Regions from separate parts of the Acidovorax sp. LjRoot66 genome, predicted to be linked through region 2. Evidence: riboswitches for the same ligand, from Rfam matches in the RefSeq annotation. Region 2 holds a riboswitch; the other holds the start of a gene.

Region 1 (6,186 bases), 3.1 Mb from region 2:
GCCCAAGGCGCCGGCGACTCCCGCCACTCCAGCAGCTGCGGCACCGGCTGCAGCAGCTCCGGCGGCTGCAGCCCCTGCTGCGGCAGCGGCACCCGCAGCGCGCCCCGGCATCGGATCCACCCTGGGCGCTGCCGCCGTAGGCGGCGTGGCCGGCGCCATGATCGGCAATGCCATGGCCAGCCCCAGCGCAGACAAGGATGCCAAGGCCAAGGAAGCCAAGGTGAAAGAAGCCGAAGCCGCCGAAAAGGAAGCCAAGGAACTGCAGCGCAAGGCCGATGAAGCCAAGGCCAAGGCCGAGGCGGCTCGCACGGCCGCCAAGTAACAGCAAGCAGCGCTACTCCAGCGCCCTCAGGGCGCCCAGCGCAAAGACGGAATTGGGAACCCCTTCCCGGGGCAGCTGTGGCCGGGGCTTCATGCGCTTGGCAGGGCTGCTCTTTTCTGCGGCCACCGGCATGCGCTCGATGGGTGCCTGCTGGCTCACCAGTTCGGCCACGGACACCGATGCGAGGTACTCCATCACCGAATGGTTGAAAGCCGCCCAGAGCTCCGCCGTCATGGCGCCTTGCGAAGAACTCATCGCATCGACCGGTCGGTTGGAACCACCCGGTTTGCCGACCTCTGAAGCCAGCACGATGTCGGCCACCGAAATGTCGCGCGCCCCGCGGGCCAGCGTGTAGCCGCCGCCCGGGCCCCGGGTGCTGATCACCAGCCCCGCCTGGCGCAGGCCGCTGAACAGGACCTCCAGGTAGGACACGGAAATCTCGTACCGCTCGCTCAGGGCAGACAGTGCCACCGGGCTGCCCACGGAGCGGGACGCCAGGTCCACGATGGCGACAACGGCAAACTTGCTACGGGTGGTCAGGCGCATGGCTTGCTCCGGAAATGGGGGGCGCTGTGGTGGGCATGCACCCCGGTGTTCTTGTTCATGGGGGTCAGGTGGGCAATGGCACCAGGGCCCGCAAACCCGCAAGGGTCGGACAGCCGCTTGGGCAGAAGAAAAGCAGGCACGGTGGCGATTTCCATGGTGAATGTCGGGGGCCGGTCGCTGGCGCCACGGGGCGGCGGCGCAGGGAATACCGGTGGGCGCTTCGGTGCAGAGGGGGATGCGGCAACAGCCAGGTGCGCGTGGCGCAAGGCTGCCGGGAGGCAGCCTCCCAGGAGAAACACCGCTTCAGCAGCGAAGGGGGAGCCGGCCGTGGGCCGGACGCTCAGGCGAGGATGCCCAGAGCTTTTGGCGGTTTGTGCGGTGGCGCAATGGCCGCAGAAGGCGTTCGCACCGGGGTCAGCGCAATCAGGCCCCTGTCAGCAACCGTGCCGGTATCGGGCAGGGGCTGGGGCTGCAGCAGATCAGGAAAGTCCTGCCGGTCATCGAGCAGGGCATGGTCGTCCGCATCGGAATTGGCACCGGGCGCCTCCTGCCCTGGTGCAGACTGGCTCAGCGCCGCCACGTCCTGCGGATCGAACGACGTATAGGGCTTGCTGGAACCGACGACGGAAATCCCCACGCACAGCAAAAAGTGCAGGAGAAAGACGGCGACAAGGCTCCGGAACATGGTGGCCAATTATAGGCAGCATGGCGGGCCTCCCGGGCCCGCCACTGACCTAGGGAATGACCTCGATCAAGGAAGGACTTCAAACACCAGGTATTGGTTGCGGTCGGTCTGTGAGTCTGCCGTGGGAAAGTTGTCGTCCGCCACCACCACCAGCGAATCGCGCCCGTTGGCCAGCTTGGGGCCGAAGGTGATGCCTTCCAGATTGGCGATGCCGCCCAGCGGGCCCTTGAGCGTTTCGAAGTCGAGCACCAGGCGCTTGGTAACGGGAGTGTAGGCGGCACCGGCCAGTGCGGGCGTGGTCAGCACGTTCGAGGCGTTGGCGGTGTTGATTTCATACAGGCGGATCTGGTTGCCCACCACGCCCACGGAGAAGCTGCGCTCCAGCACCAGGAAGCGCGTGCCGCTCAGAGCCAGGATTTCCGTGGCACCGCTGACCGTGAACTGGTCCGCTGGCACCGGCACGGCCTGCACCTTGTCGACGGGATAGGCGTACTGCGCCACGGCCGCACCGGTGGCACGGTCGAACATCGTGATGCGCGACACGCTGCCGGCCGTGGTGGTCGATGCCGGGCCATCCTGCAGCAGCGCACCTTCCATCAGCACGGCAGCCCGGCTGTTGTCGGGCGTGAACGCAATGCCTTCAAAAGCGAGGTTGCCACGCGGACCGGTGTTGTCGGCCGACATACGGAACATCGCAGGGATCTGGTACTCGCGCACATGCGTGCCGTCGGGGCGCACCTCGCGGATGAACGGGTCGATGATGCGCGCGGCGCTCGTGCCCGAGGCCAGCGTGCGGTCGCCCTCGCTGACCCAGACATGGTTGCCCGTGGCGCGATCGACGCGCACCGATTCAGGGTCGGCCACGAGCGGATCGGGCACCTTGGGGTACACCGCGCCATTGGGCTGCTTCATGCTGAAGGTCGAGAGGAACTGCACGCCGCTGAAGCTGCTGGCGTCGTAGTTCAGGCGCACGGTGTACATGCGCGGCGCATTCGCCGAATCGGTCGTCGTGCGGTCGTCCGACAGCAGCACGAACTGGTTGCTCTTCTCGTCATAGTCGATGCCCGAGATGCCGCCGACGACGGTGCCCTGGTACTCCATGCGGCGCGGCAGGATCTGCTGGCCGATGAGGCGCAGGGAGCCGACGCTGCGCTCGCCGTTGTTGTCATCGCTGCCGCCACAGGCGGCGAGCAGTGCGGTGGCGGCGCACACGGCGCCCATGGTCCTGATGCTGCGAAGAACTGTCATTGTGGTTTTCTCCCCGTGAGTGAAGCGGGCGAGTCTAGGGAGGGGATGTGACAGAACGGAGACCTTCCAATGTCATGCAACTGGCCCACCCTCGCCGTTTGCAAGGGGTCACCAATGGTAAATTTGCTTCATCAACCCGAGGACCCCAGTGCCGTTACTGAAACTTTCTTGCGCCAATTGCTCGGCACCACTTGAGATTGGAGAGAATCTGAAGCGCTTTGCATGCAGCTACTGCGGTACCGAGCAGATCGTGGAGCGTTCTGGCGGCATCGTCTGGCTGAGGAAGGTGGAGACAGCCATCCGGGCGGTGCAGAAGGGCACGGACCGCACAGCGGCAGAACTGGCACTGGTGCGCCTGGACCGGGAACTTGCCGATGCCCAAGAGAGCAAGGCAGCGTTGATCCACTCAGCGGACGAGAAGCCGGGGAAAGCCCGCGCCTATCGCGCCGTGGTTTTTTTGCTCTCCCTTGTGGCTGGCATCTTCCTGTTTCCCATCTTCCTTGTCATCGCGTTCGGCGAAAAGCTCCACGGTGGCCATTATTTCTTCTGGGCGCTTGCAGCCATAGCCGGTCCTATAGCGGTCTATCAGTCGATCAAGATCCCTCCGCCAGACGATATCGAACGGGATTTAATAGACATCAATGCCCGCATCGATCAGATTGAAAAAGACATTGCCCAGAATCGCATCATTCTGAATGCCCCGCCCACATAACAGCGTCCCGGATGCATTCCGCCGTCCTTGTTGGACTGCTTACCCCTCGCGGCCCGCATCGTGCGGGCCGTTTTACTTCCGGGTGGAGTCCGGCGATAGAATCGATATTCGCTAGGGGTGTCGGCCTGCGCAAGCAGCTCCGACTGAGAGAGTCCCTTTGAACCTGATTGAGATCATCCTCGCGCAGGGAAGCAGTTTGCATACGCCACACCTGGCGCCCTGCCCTCATGCCCATGTGAGAGGCCTGCGCGTTGGGGGCCAGCCGATACGCTGCTGACCCTGCTCTGTCGTTTTTTGAACGGAGAGCCCAACCGCCATGTCAGCCCACGTTTCCACATCCGCCGCACCCGCCAACGAGGCTCTGGCGCCGGTTTCACCCGAGCGCCGCGTCTTCCAGTGGCATGACCATGCCTCGCTCTGGTTCAGCCTGGGCGTGGGCCTGTTGGTCATGCAGGTCGGTGCCTACCTCATGCCCGCGCTGGGCACCAAGGAGGCGCTGATCGCCATCGTGGCCGGCTCCATCTTGGGAGCGGGCCTGCTGGGCTGGGTGGCCAAGCTGGGCTGCGACAGCGGGCTGGCGAGCGCGGGGTTGATGCATGCGGTGTATGGCCGCACCTTTGCCAGCCTGCCCATCATCCTGAACATCGTGCAGCTGGTGGGCTGGGGCACGTTCGAGCTGGTGGTGATGAGTGAAGCCACAGTGGCCATCGGTAGGCAGTCGGGCAGCATGGCGGGCACACAGTGGCCGGTGCTGGCCACGCTGCTGTGGGGCGGCGTGGTGATGCTGCTGATCAGCGCGTCGATGGTGCAGTTGGTGCGCAAGGTGATTGCGCGCGTGGCGCTGCCGCTGGTGGTGCTGTCGCTGCTGTGGCTGAGCTGGCAGTTTCTGTCCCTGGCCAACGCCCAGGACTTCGATCAACTGTGGAACCGGCCTGGCGCCGGTGGCATGGGCGTGCTGCCCGCGCTGGACCTGGTGATCGCCATGCCCATCTCTTGGCTGCCGCTGGTGGCCGACTATGCGCGCCATGGCAAAAACGGTGGATCGGCGCTGCGCGGCACCTGGCTGGGGTACGCGCTGGCCAATATGTGGTGCTACACGCTGGGTGTGCTGGTGGCGCTGACCCTGCCGAGCAAGGACCTGGTGCAGGCCCTGCTTCTGGCCCAGGGCGGGCTGATCGCGCTGTCGCTGATCCTGATCGACGAGGTGGACAACGCTTATGGCGATGCCTACTCGGGTGCCGTGTCGGCCCACAGCCTGCTGCCGCGCTGGGGCGTGCGCCGCTGGGGCATGGCCATGGCGGCCGGCTGCACTGCATTGGCCCTGGTGCTGCCCATGCACAGCCTGGAGCCCTTCTTGCTGCTGCTCAGCTCGGTGTTCGTGCCGCTGTTCGGCGTGATCCTCGGCCGCCTGGCCTTTGGCACCAACGCCTCGGCGCTGCTGCAGCACGCACCCCGGATCAACTGGCTGCCCGTGGCCATCTGGCTCGTGGGCATCGCGGTATACCACCTGGCGCCACTGGTGCTGCCGGGCGCGGGCTCTGCCCTGCCCGCGCTGGTGTTCAGCTTCGGCCTGGCCTGGGCAACACGGCCCAAAGCCTGATCAGAACACCCGCTGCGCCACGGGCGCATAGCCATGGTTCAGCGGACCATGGCCGCCACCGGTGACCACATTCGCACCGGCGGCAATCGCACCCAGGATGTAGGCGCGGGCGCCTTCCACCGCCTGCTGCAGCGGAAGGCCCAGGGCCAAGTGCGCGGCGATGGCGGACGACAGCGTACAGCCCGTGCCATGGCCGTTGTGCGTGGCGATGCGCGCCGACTGCAGGCGGTGGCCGGGCTGGCCCGGGGCGGTTGCCAGCATGTCCACCACCCAGTCGCCGGGCAGGTGCCCACCCTTGAGCAGTGCAGCGCGCGCGCCCAGGCCCAGCAGATCCTGCGCAGCCTGTTCCAGGTCATCCAGGCCCGCCAGGGTGCGGCCCAGCAGCCAACCGGCCTCGTCGAGGTTGGGGGTGATCACCTCGGCCAGCGGGAACAGCTCGCGCACCAGAACGCCCACGGTCTCCTGCGCGATCAGGCGGTCGCCGCTGGTGGCGACCATCACCGGGTCCAGCACCACATGGGGCAGTTGGTATTCACGGATGGCGTTGGCCACCACACGCACCACCTCGGGCGAGTGCAGCATGCCGATCTTCACGGCGTCCACACCGATGTCCTGCACCACCGCGTCGATCTGGGCCTTGAGCATCTCGGGCGGAATGCCGTGGATGCCGGTCACGCCCCGGGTGTTCTGCGCGGTGATGGCAGTGATGGCGGTCATGCCGTAGCAGCCCAGCGCGGCAAAGGTCTTGAGGTCGGCCTGGATGCCTGCGCCGCCCCCGCTGTCGGAGCCGGCAATCGAGAGCACGCGTGCATAGCGCGGGGCCGTGGAGGGCCCAGCGGGCGCGTTGAGTGGGGCAGAAGTCATAGGGGGAAAATTATCGCGCATGACCTGGGTCAGCACCGGCCCGGAGGGTTGTGCTGTAATTGCGGCTTACGGACGAAACAGGGGTGTCCCGCCCATGCGGCGCGCGACTGAGAAATACCCTGGGGCCCGCGTACACGCGGCCCCGCTACCCGATCCAGGTCATGCTGGCGTGGGGAGTTTCCACAGTGACGGAAAGCCATCCCGTTTTG
Region 2 (6,186 bases):
GCGGGCGGCATGGCGCTGATGCGCGAAGACGGCGAGCGCCTGATTGCCGCGGGCATCACCAGCCGCGAAGAAGTGCTGCGCGTCACACGGGATTAGCAGCCCCTCGCAACGCAAGCGCCAAGCGCCCCAAGAAAAAAGCCCCCGTCACCAACCGGCGACAGGGGCTTTTTGCTGGGCGTAGCCAGGGGCTCTACCAGCCGGCAGACCGTCAGCGGATCTGCAATGCCTGCTTGGGCGCACGCACCGGAACGGCAGGCCGCTGGGCCGGCGCAGGGATGCCCTGGCGTGGGGTCGGCATGCTGCCGCCCGCACCCGGGCTGGCGGCCCTGGCTCCCGGCTGCAGCTTGAACTGGCTCACGGCCTGGGTCAGCTGCAGTGCCTGCTCGCGCAGCGACTCCGAGGCTGCGGTGGACTGCTCCACCAGCGCGGCGTTCTGCTGCGTCATGTTGTCCAGCTGGCTCACCGACTGGCTGATGTGGCCCACGTTGTCGCGCTGCTCGGCGGACGATGCCGTGATCTCGCTGATGATGTCCGAGACGCGGCGCACGCTGCCCACGATCTCGTTCATGGTCGCTCCCGCCTGGCTCACCAGGCGCGAGCCGTCTTCGACACGCTCCACCGAGGAGCCGATCAGGCCCTTGATCTCCTTGGCAGCCGCTGCCGAGCGCTGGGCCAGGCTGCGCACCTCGCTGGCCACCACGGCAAAGCCCCGGCCCTGCTCGCCGGCACGGGCGGCTTCCACCGCCGCATTGAGGGCCAGGATGTTGGTCTGGAAGGCAATGCCGTCGATGACACCGGTGATGTCGGCGATCTTGCGCGAGCTGGTGGTGATCTGGTCCATGGTGGTCACCACCTGGGAGACCACCACACCGCCGCGCCCGGCCACCTCGGCGGCCGACGAAGCGAAGTCGCTGGCCTGGCGTGACGATTGGGCGCTCTGGCCAATGGTGCTGGTGAGCAGCTCCATCGACGAAGCGGCCTCTTCGAGGTTGGCTGCGGTCTGCTCGGTGCGGTGGCTCAGGTCGTGGTTGCCCGAGGCGATCTCGGTACTGGCCGTGGAGATGTTGCTGGCCGCCTCCTGCACTTGCTGCACCAGGCCCCGCAAGGCGTCCTGCATGCGTGCCATGGAGGCCACGAGTTGGCCCACCTCGTCCTGCGAGGTGACCTGCACGTCCTGCGACAGGTCACCGCCGGCAATGCGTTCTGCCAGCTCGCTGGCCTGGGCAATCGAGCGGGTGATGGAGCGCACGCTGAAGAAGGTCAGCGGGATGAGCACGGCCAGTGCGAGCACCAGCACGATGCCGATCAGGCCGGACATGGTGGTGGTCAGCGTGTTCACGCCCTCGCGCGCCTCGTCCATCTTGGTGCGTGCCGTCACGGAGAGGTCGGACAGCAGCTTGTCGGTGGCCTCCATGTGCTTCTTGAGGCGGTCGGCATAGGCACCGCCCACGGCGCCGTCGATCTGGGCGCGCTCGATCTGCTCGAACACGGGAGAGATGCCGGCCTCGTATTCCTTGACCTCGGCCAGGGACTTGTCGATGGACTCGACGAAGGCCGCATCGCCCGACTGCACCTGGCGCACTTCGGCCATGCCCTTGTTCAGCGCGGTGAGCGATTTCTTCCAGCTCTCGCGCAGGGCTGCGACCTCGACGGAGTTGTTGAAGCTGATGATGATGTCTTTTTCGGACCGGCGCAGGTCACCCAGGGTGGTGCGCAGCTCGGCCACATCGGTCAGGGTCTGCACCCGCTGGGAGAACAGCTGGTCCAGGGTGCTGCGGGTGCGCTCCAGCGCCAGATACCCCATGGCACCTATGACCACGAGCAGAACCAGGGAGAAAATCGTGCCGAAATAAAGACGTGCGCGGATGGAAAGACGGCTGAGCAGGTTCATCGCTCTTCCTTACATTTTTTGACAACTCAAGCATAGCAACTTTGGTGCCATAGGGTGACTTGTCCCTACGGAGCGTGTGTGGGCGCGACTGTATGCGCCCCGCACGCTCCACCCCAGAGGGTATGTACCGCCCCCCTGCCCCCAGCAGCCAAACTGCGGGGGCAGTAGCCACGCTTATTTCACCGGGTGGATGGGCACATACAACTCGCCACCGCCGCGCTGGAATTCCACGGCCTTGGCTTCCATGCCATTTGAGAGCGCTTCGCTCTCTGCCAGGCCCTTCTGCGCCGCGAATTCGCGCACTTCCTGCGTGATCTTCATCGAGCAGAACTTGGGCCCGCACATGGAGCAGAAGTGCGCCACCTTGGCACTGTCCTTGGGCAGGGTTTCGTCGTGGTATTCCTTGGCAGTCTCGGGATCCAGGCCCAGGTTGAACTGGTCCTGCCAGCGAAAATCGAAGCGCGCCTGGCTCAGGGCATCGTCGCGCGCGCGCGATCCCGGGTGCCCCTTGGCCACGTCGGCCGCATGCGCCGCGATCTTGTAGGCAATGATGCCCTGCTTGACGTCGTCGCGGTCAGGCAGGCCCAGGTGCTCCTTGGGTGTCACGTAGCACAGCATGGCCGTGCCCATCCAGCCGATCATGGCGGCGCCGATGGCCGAGGCGATGTGGTCATAGCCGGGGGCGATGTCGATGGTCAGCGGGCCCAGGGTGTAGAACGGTGCCTCATGGCAAGTCTTGAGCTGCTCGGTCATGTTGGCCTGGATCATGTGCATGGGCACGTGGCCCGGGCCTTCGATCATGGTCTGCACGTCGTGCTTCCAGGCCACCTGGGTCAACTCGCCCAGGGTGTGCAGCTCGGCAAACTGCGCCTCATCGTTGGCGTCCGATGCACAGCCGGGGCGCAGACCGTCGCCCAGGCTGAAGGACACGTCGTAGGCCTTCATGATGTCGCAGATGTCCTCGAAATGCTCGTACAGGAAGCTCTCGCGGTGGTGCGCCATGCACCACTTGGCCATGATGGAGCCGCCGCGCGAGACGATGCCCGTGCGCCGCGCCGCCGTGAGGTGGATGTAGGCCAGGCGCACGCCGGCATGGATGGTGAAGTAATCCACGCCCTGCTCGGCCTGTTCGATCAGCGTGTCGCGGAAGATCGCCCAGGTCAGGTCTTCGGCCACGCCGCCGACCTTCTCGAGTGCCTGGTAGATGGGTACGGTGCCGATGGGCACCGGGCTGTTGCGCACGATCCAGTCGCGCGTGGTGTGGATGTTCTTGCCGGTGGACAGGTCCATCACGTTGTCGGCCCCCCAGCGGATGGCCCAGACGAGCTTTTCGACCTCCTCCTCGATGCTGGAGGTGACGGCCGAGTTGCCGATGTTGGCGTTGATCTTGACCAGGAAATTGCGCCCGATGGCCATGGGCTCCACCTCGGGGTGGTTGACGTTGGCAGGGATGATGGCGCGCCCGCGCGCCACTTCGTCGCGCACGAACTCGGGCGTGATGGTGCGCGGGATGCTCGCGCCCATGGGGTTGCCCGCCAGGCGCTGCTCGCGCCCGGCATCGGCCAGGTACTGCGCCATCCACTCGCGCTTGCCGTTCTCGCGGATGGCCACGTACTCCATCTCGGGCGTGACGATGCCTTGGCGCGCGTAGTGCATCTGCGTCACGTTGGCACCGCTGCGCGCGCGCAGGGGCTTGCGCTGCAGCGCGGCCGCTTCGGCGCGCAGCTGGGCCAGGCGCACGGCGTCCTCGCTCTTCTGGCCGTCGTCCAGCGCCAGAGGCGCGCGGCCCTCGTAGTGCTCCACGTCGCCACGGCCGGTGATCCAGCCGCCGCGCACACTGGCCAGGCCGCGGCGCACGTCGATCACGGCGTCGGGATCGGTGTAGGGGCCCGAGGTGTCGTAGACGCTGACCTGCTCGCCGTTGGTCAGTGCGATGTCGCGCACGGGCACGCGCAGCTCGGTGTGCAGGTGGCCTGGCAGGTAGGCCTTGCGCGAGGCCGGGAACGGCTCGCGCGTGGCGGCCAGCAGCTCGGCGAATTTTTCACGGGCGAGGGGATCGGGTGCATTCATGGGGCGGGTCTCCAGTTCCGGTGGCAAAGGGAATTGCTCCGGAATGGACCTGCGCCCCGCACACGCGCCATGGCGCATGTACAGCCCACCCTGCGGGCCAGCAGGGGCGCGCACGGGCATAGAGGTCGGCTCTTCTTCCGCCGGTATGAACCGGATCAAGTTCGTCGGGTTCGCAGGCAGCCTGATTGTTGGTCAGGCCCCATGCATCTCAGCGCTTTCGCACACCCCGGAGCAGGTGCCAGTATATCGATACCGGCCTGCGTTGTTTCTACGGATTTGCATTCGATCGTATGACTAGGCGGGAGCCGCAGACAGTGCTGTAGCACGGCAAGGCGAACCAACGACGTTAGACGGTTGAAGGCAAATCCGTATCAGATGCGCCCGATGATCGCCACGGCGAAGAAGAACACAGCTGCGATGACGGTCCACTTGAGCACCACCAGGCCCCAGCGCTTGTAATGGGGCTGACCGGTGCCCGCGTAGAACGCGAACGATACGGCGGCTGCCAGCAGCAGCGCCATGACGGCCCAGCGAAAGAGCACCATGGCGGGTGCTTACCAGGCGCGCGCCGGCTGCGCAAAGCCGCGCGGTGCCTGGCGCTCATCCTCGAAGGTAACCTCTTCCCAGGCATCGGGCTGGGACAGCAGTTCGCGCAGCAGCAGGTTGTTCATCGCATGGCCCGAGCGGAAGGCGCTGTAGGCCGCCAGCAGAGGCTTGCCGATGATGTACAGGTCGCCCATGGCGTCGAGGATCTTGTGCTTGACGAACTCGTCGTCGTAGCGCAGCCCGTCGCTGTTGAGCACCTTGTAGTCGTCCATCACGATGGCGTTGTCCAGCCCGCCGCCCAGGGCCAGGCCGTTGGAGCGCATCATCTCCACGTCGCGCGTGAACCCGAAGGTGCGCGCCCGCGCGATGTCGCGGCTGTAGTTGCCCTCGCCCAGGTCGAACTCGACGCGCTGGCCGGTGGAGTCCACCGCAGGGTGGTCGAAATCGATCTCGAAGCTCAGCTTGTAGCCATGGTAGGGCACGAGGCGCGCCCACTTGGCCTGGGCACCAGTGCCCTCGCGCACCTCCACCGGGCGCTTGACGCGGATGAAGCGCTTGGGGGCTTTCTGTAGCTCGATCCCCGCGCTTTGCAGCAGGAACACGAAGGAGGACGACGACCCGTCGAGGATGGGCACCTCTTCAGCCGTGATGTCCACGTACAGGTTATCGAGCCCCAGGCCGGCGCACGCCGACATGAGATGCTCCACGGTATGCACCTTGGCACTGCCGACCCCGATGGTGGAGGCCAAGCGCGTGTCCGTCACCGCGTCGGCCCGGATCGGGATGTCCACGGGCTGGGGCAGATCGACCCGGCGGAACACGATGCCGGTGTCGGGCTGCGCAGGCCGCAGGGTCAGCTCGACCCTCTGGCCACTGTGCAGCCCCACGCCGACGGCGCGGGTCAAGGTCTTGAGGGTGCGTTGCTGGAGCATTCTCGCATTGTAAAAGGGCGGGCCCGTCCCTGCTCGCCGCAAGACCATGGCAAGGCCTTACGGCACCCGCCACAGTTTCCCGCAAAGGCCCCGATACACATAGGCACTGGAGGGTATTGCGGGGCTGCTGCCCTCTGGCTCCACGCTCACCGCCAGCTCCACCGCCTTGGCAAACACGGTTTCAGACGAGGCGCCCAGTTGCAGGTGCACGAAGGCCCCTTGCGGCAGCGGCGCCACGGGGCTGGCCTTGCCCGCCGCATCCAGCGACCACAGGTACAGCACCTGGCCGGCAGGCACCGGCACTGCGGCCACGCGCTTGATGTCCACCGTGCGGCCCTGCCGCAGGCTGGAGACGATGAGCCCTGGGCGCCCGTCGGTCAGGCCCAGCACCCCCACATAGCTTTCGGGCAATTGGGTGGAGGCCGGTGCATCCGGCCCACCATACTGGGCCTGCCAGAACGACGGCAGCAACACCCCCACCATCAGACCCAGTGCCAACGCGCCCGCAGGGGCTGGTTGCAGCAACCGCCTCCACCACGGTACCGGCACCGCAGGGCCCCGGAACCCCAGGCGCTGCTCGATGGCACGCCAGGTAGCGGGTGCCGGCGCCTGGGGTGGCAGGGCCAGCAGCGCGGGCGCCATGCACTCGTTCCAGCGCGCCACGGCTTCGGCCAGATCGGGCCGCCGCGCGAGCAGCTTCTTGAAGCGGCGGCGGGCGCCCCCCTGCAGCGTGCCCAGGGCGTACTC

The links. A riboswitch is a leader RNA that binds a small molecule or an ion and turns the genes downstream of it on or off. The one in region 2 is predicted to bind thiamine pyrophosphate.
Region 1: another riboswitch for thiamine pyrophosphate. It lies ahead of ACSQ3Y_RS21360 (purine-cytosine permease family protein); the one in region 2 lies ahead of thiC (phosphomethylpyrimidine synthase ThiC).

The regions. Positions count from the first base shown of each region.
Region 1 is NZ_CAXUQU020000001.1:4,539,969-4,546,154, forward strand. Features, by position in the region: gene ACSQ3Y_RS21330 (ABC transporter substrate-binding protein) at 1-322, shown strand, start outside; gene ACSQ3Y_RS21335 (Rrf2 family transcriptional regulator) at 335-868, opposite strand; gene ACSQ3Y_RS21340 (hypothetical protein) at 859-1,008, opposite strand; gene ACSQ3Y_RS21345 (hypothetical protein) at 1,209-1,553, opposite strand; gene ACSQ3Y_RS21350 (esterase-like activity of phytase family protein) at 1,620-2,801, opposite strand; gene ACSQ3Y_RS21355 (hypothetical protein) at 2,950-3,513, shown strand; TPP riboswitch at 3,617-3,720, shown strand; gene ACSQ3Y_RS21360 (purine-cytosine permease family protein) at 3,830-5,113, shown strand; gene thiD (bifunctional hydroxymethylpyrimidine kinase/phosphomethylpyrimidine kinase) at 5,114-5,977, opposite strand.
Region 2 is NZ_CAXUQU020000001.1:1,392,100-1,398,285, reverse strand. Features, by position in the region: gene ACSQ3Y_RS06475 (GspE/PulE family protein) at 1-96, shown strand, start outside; gene ACSQ3Y_RS06470 (methyl-accepting chemotaxis protein) at 209-1,891, opposite strand; gene thiC (phosphomethylpyrimidine synthase ThiC) at 2,066-3,961, opposite strand; TPP riboswitch at 4,077-4,200, opposite strand; gene ACSQ3Y_RS06460 (hypothetical protein) at 4,333-4,506, opposite strand; gene lpxC (UDP-3-O-acyl-N-acetylglucosamine deacetylase) at 4,516-5,439, opposite strand; gene ACSQ3Y_RS06450 (anti-sigma factor) at 5,497-6,186, opposite strand, start outside.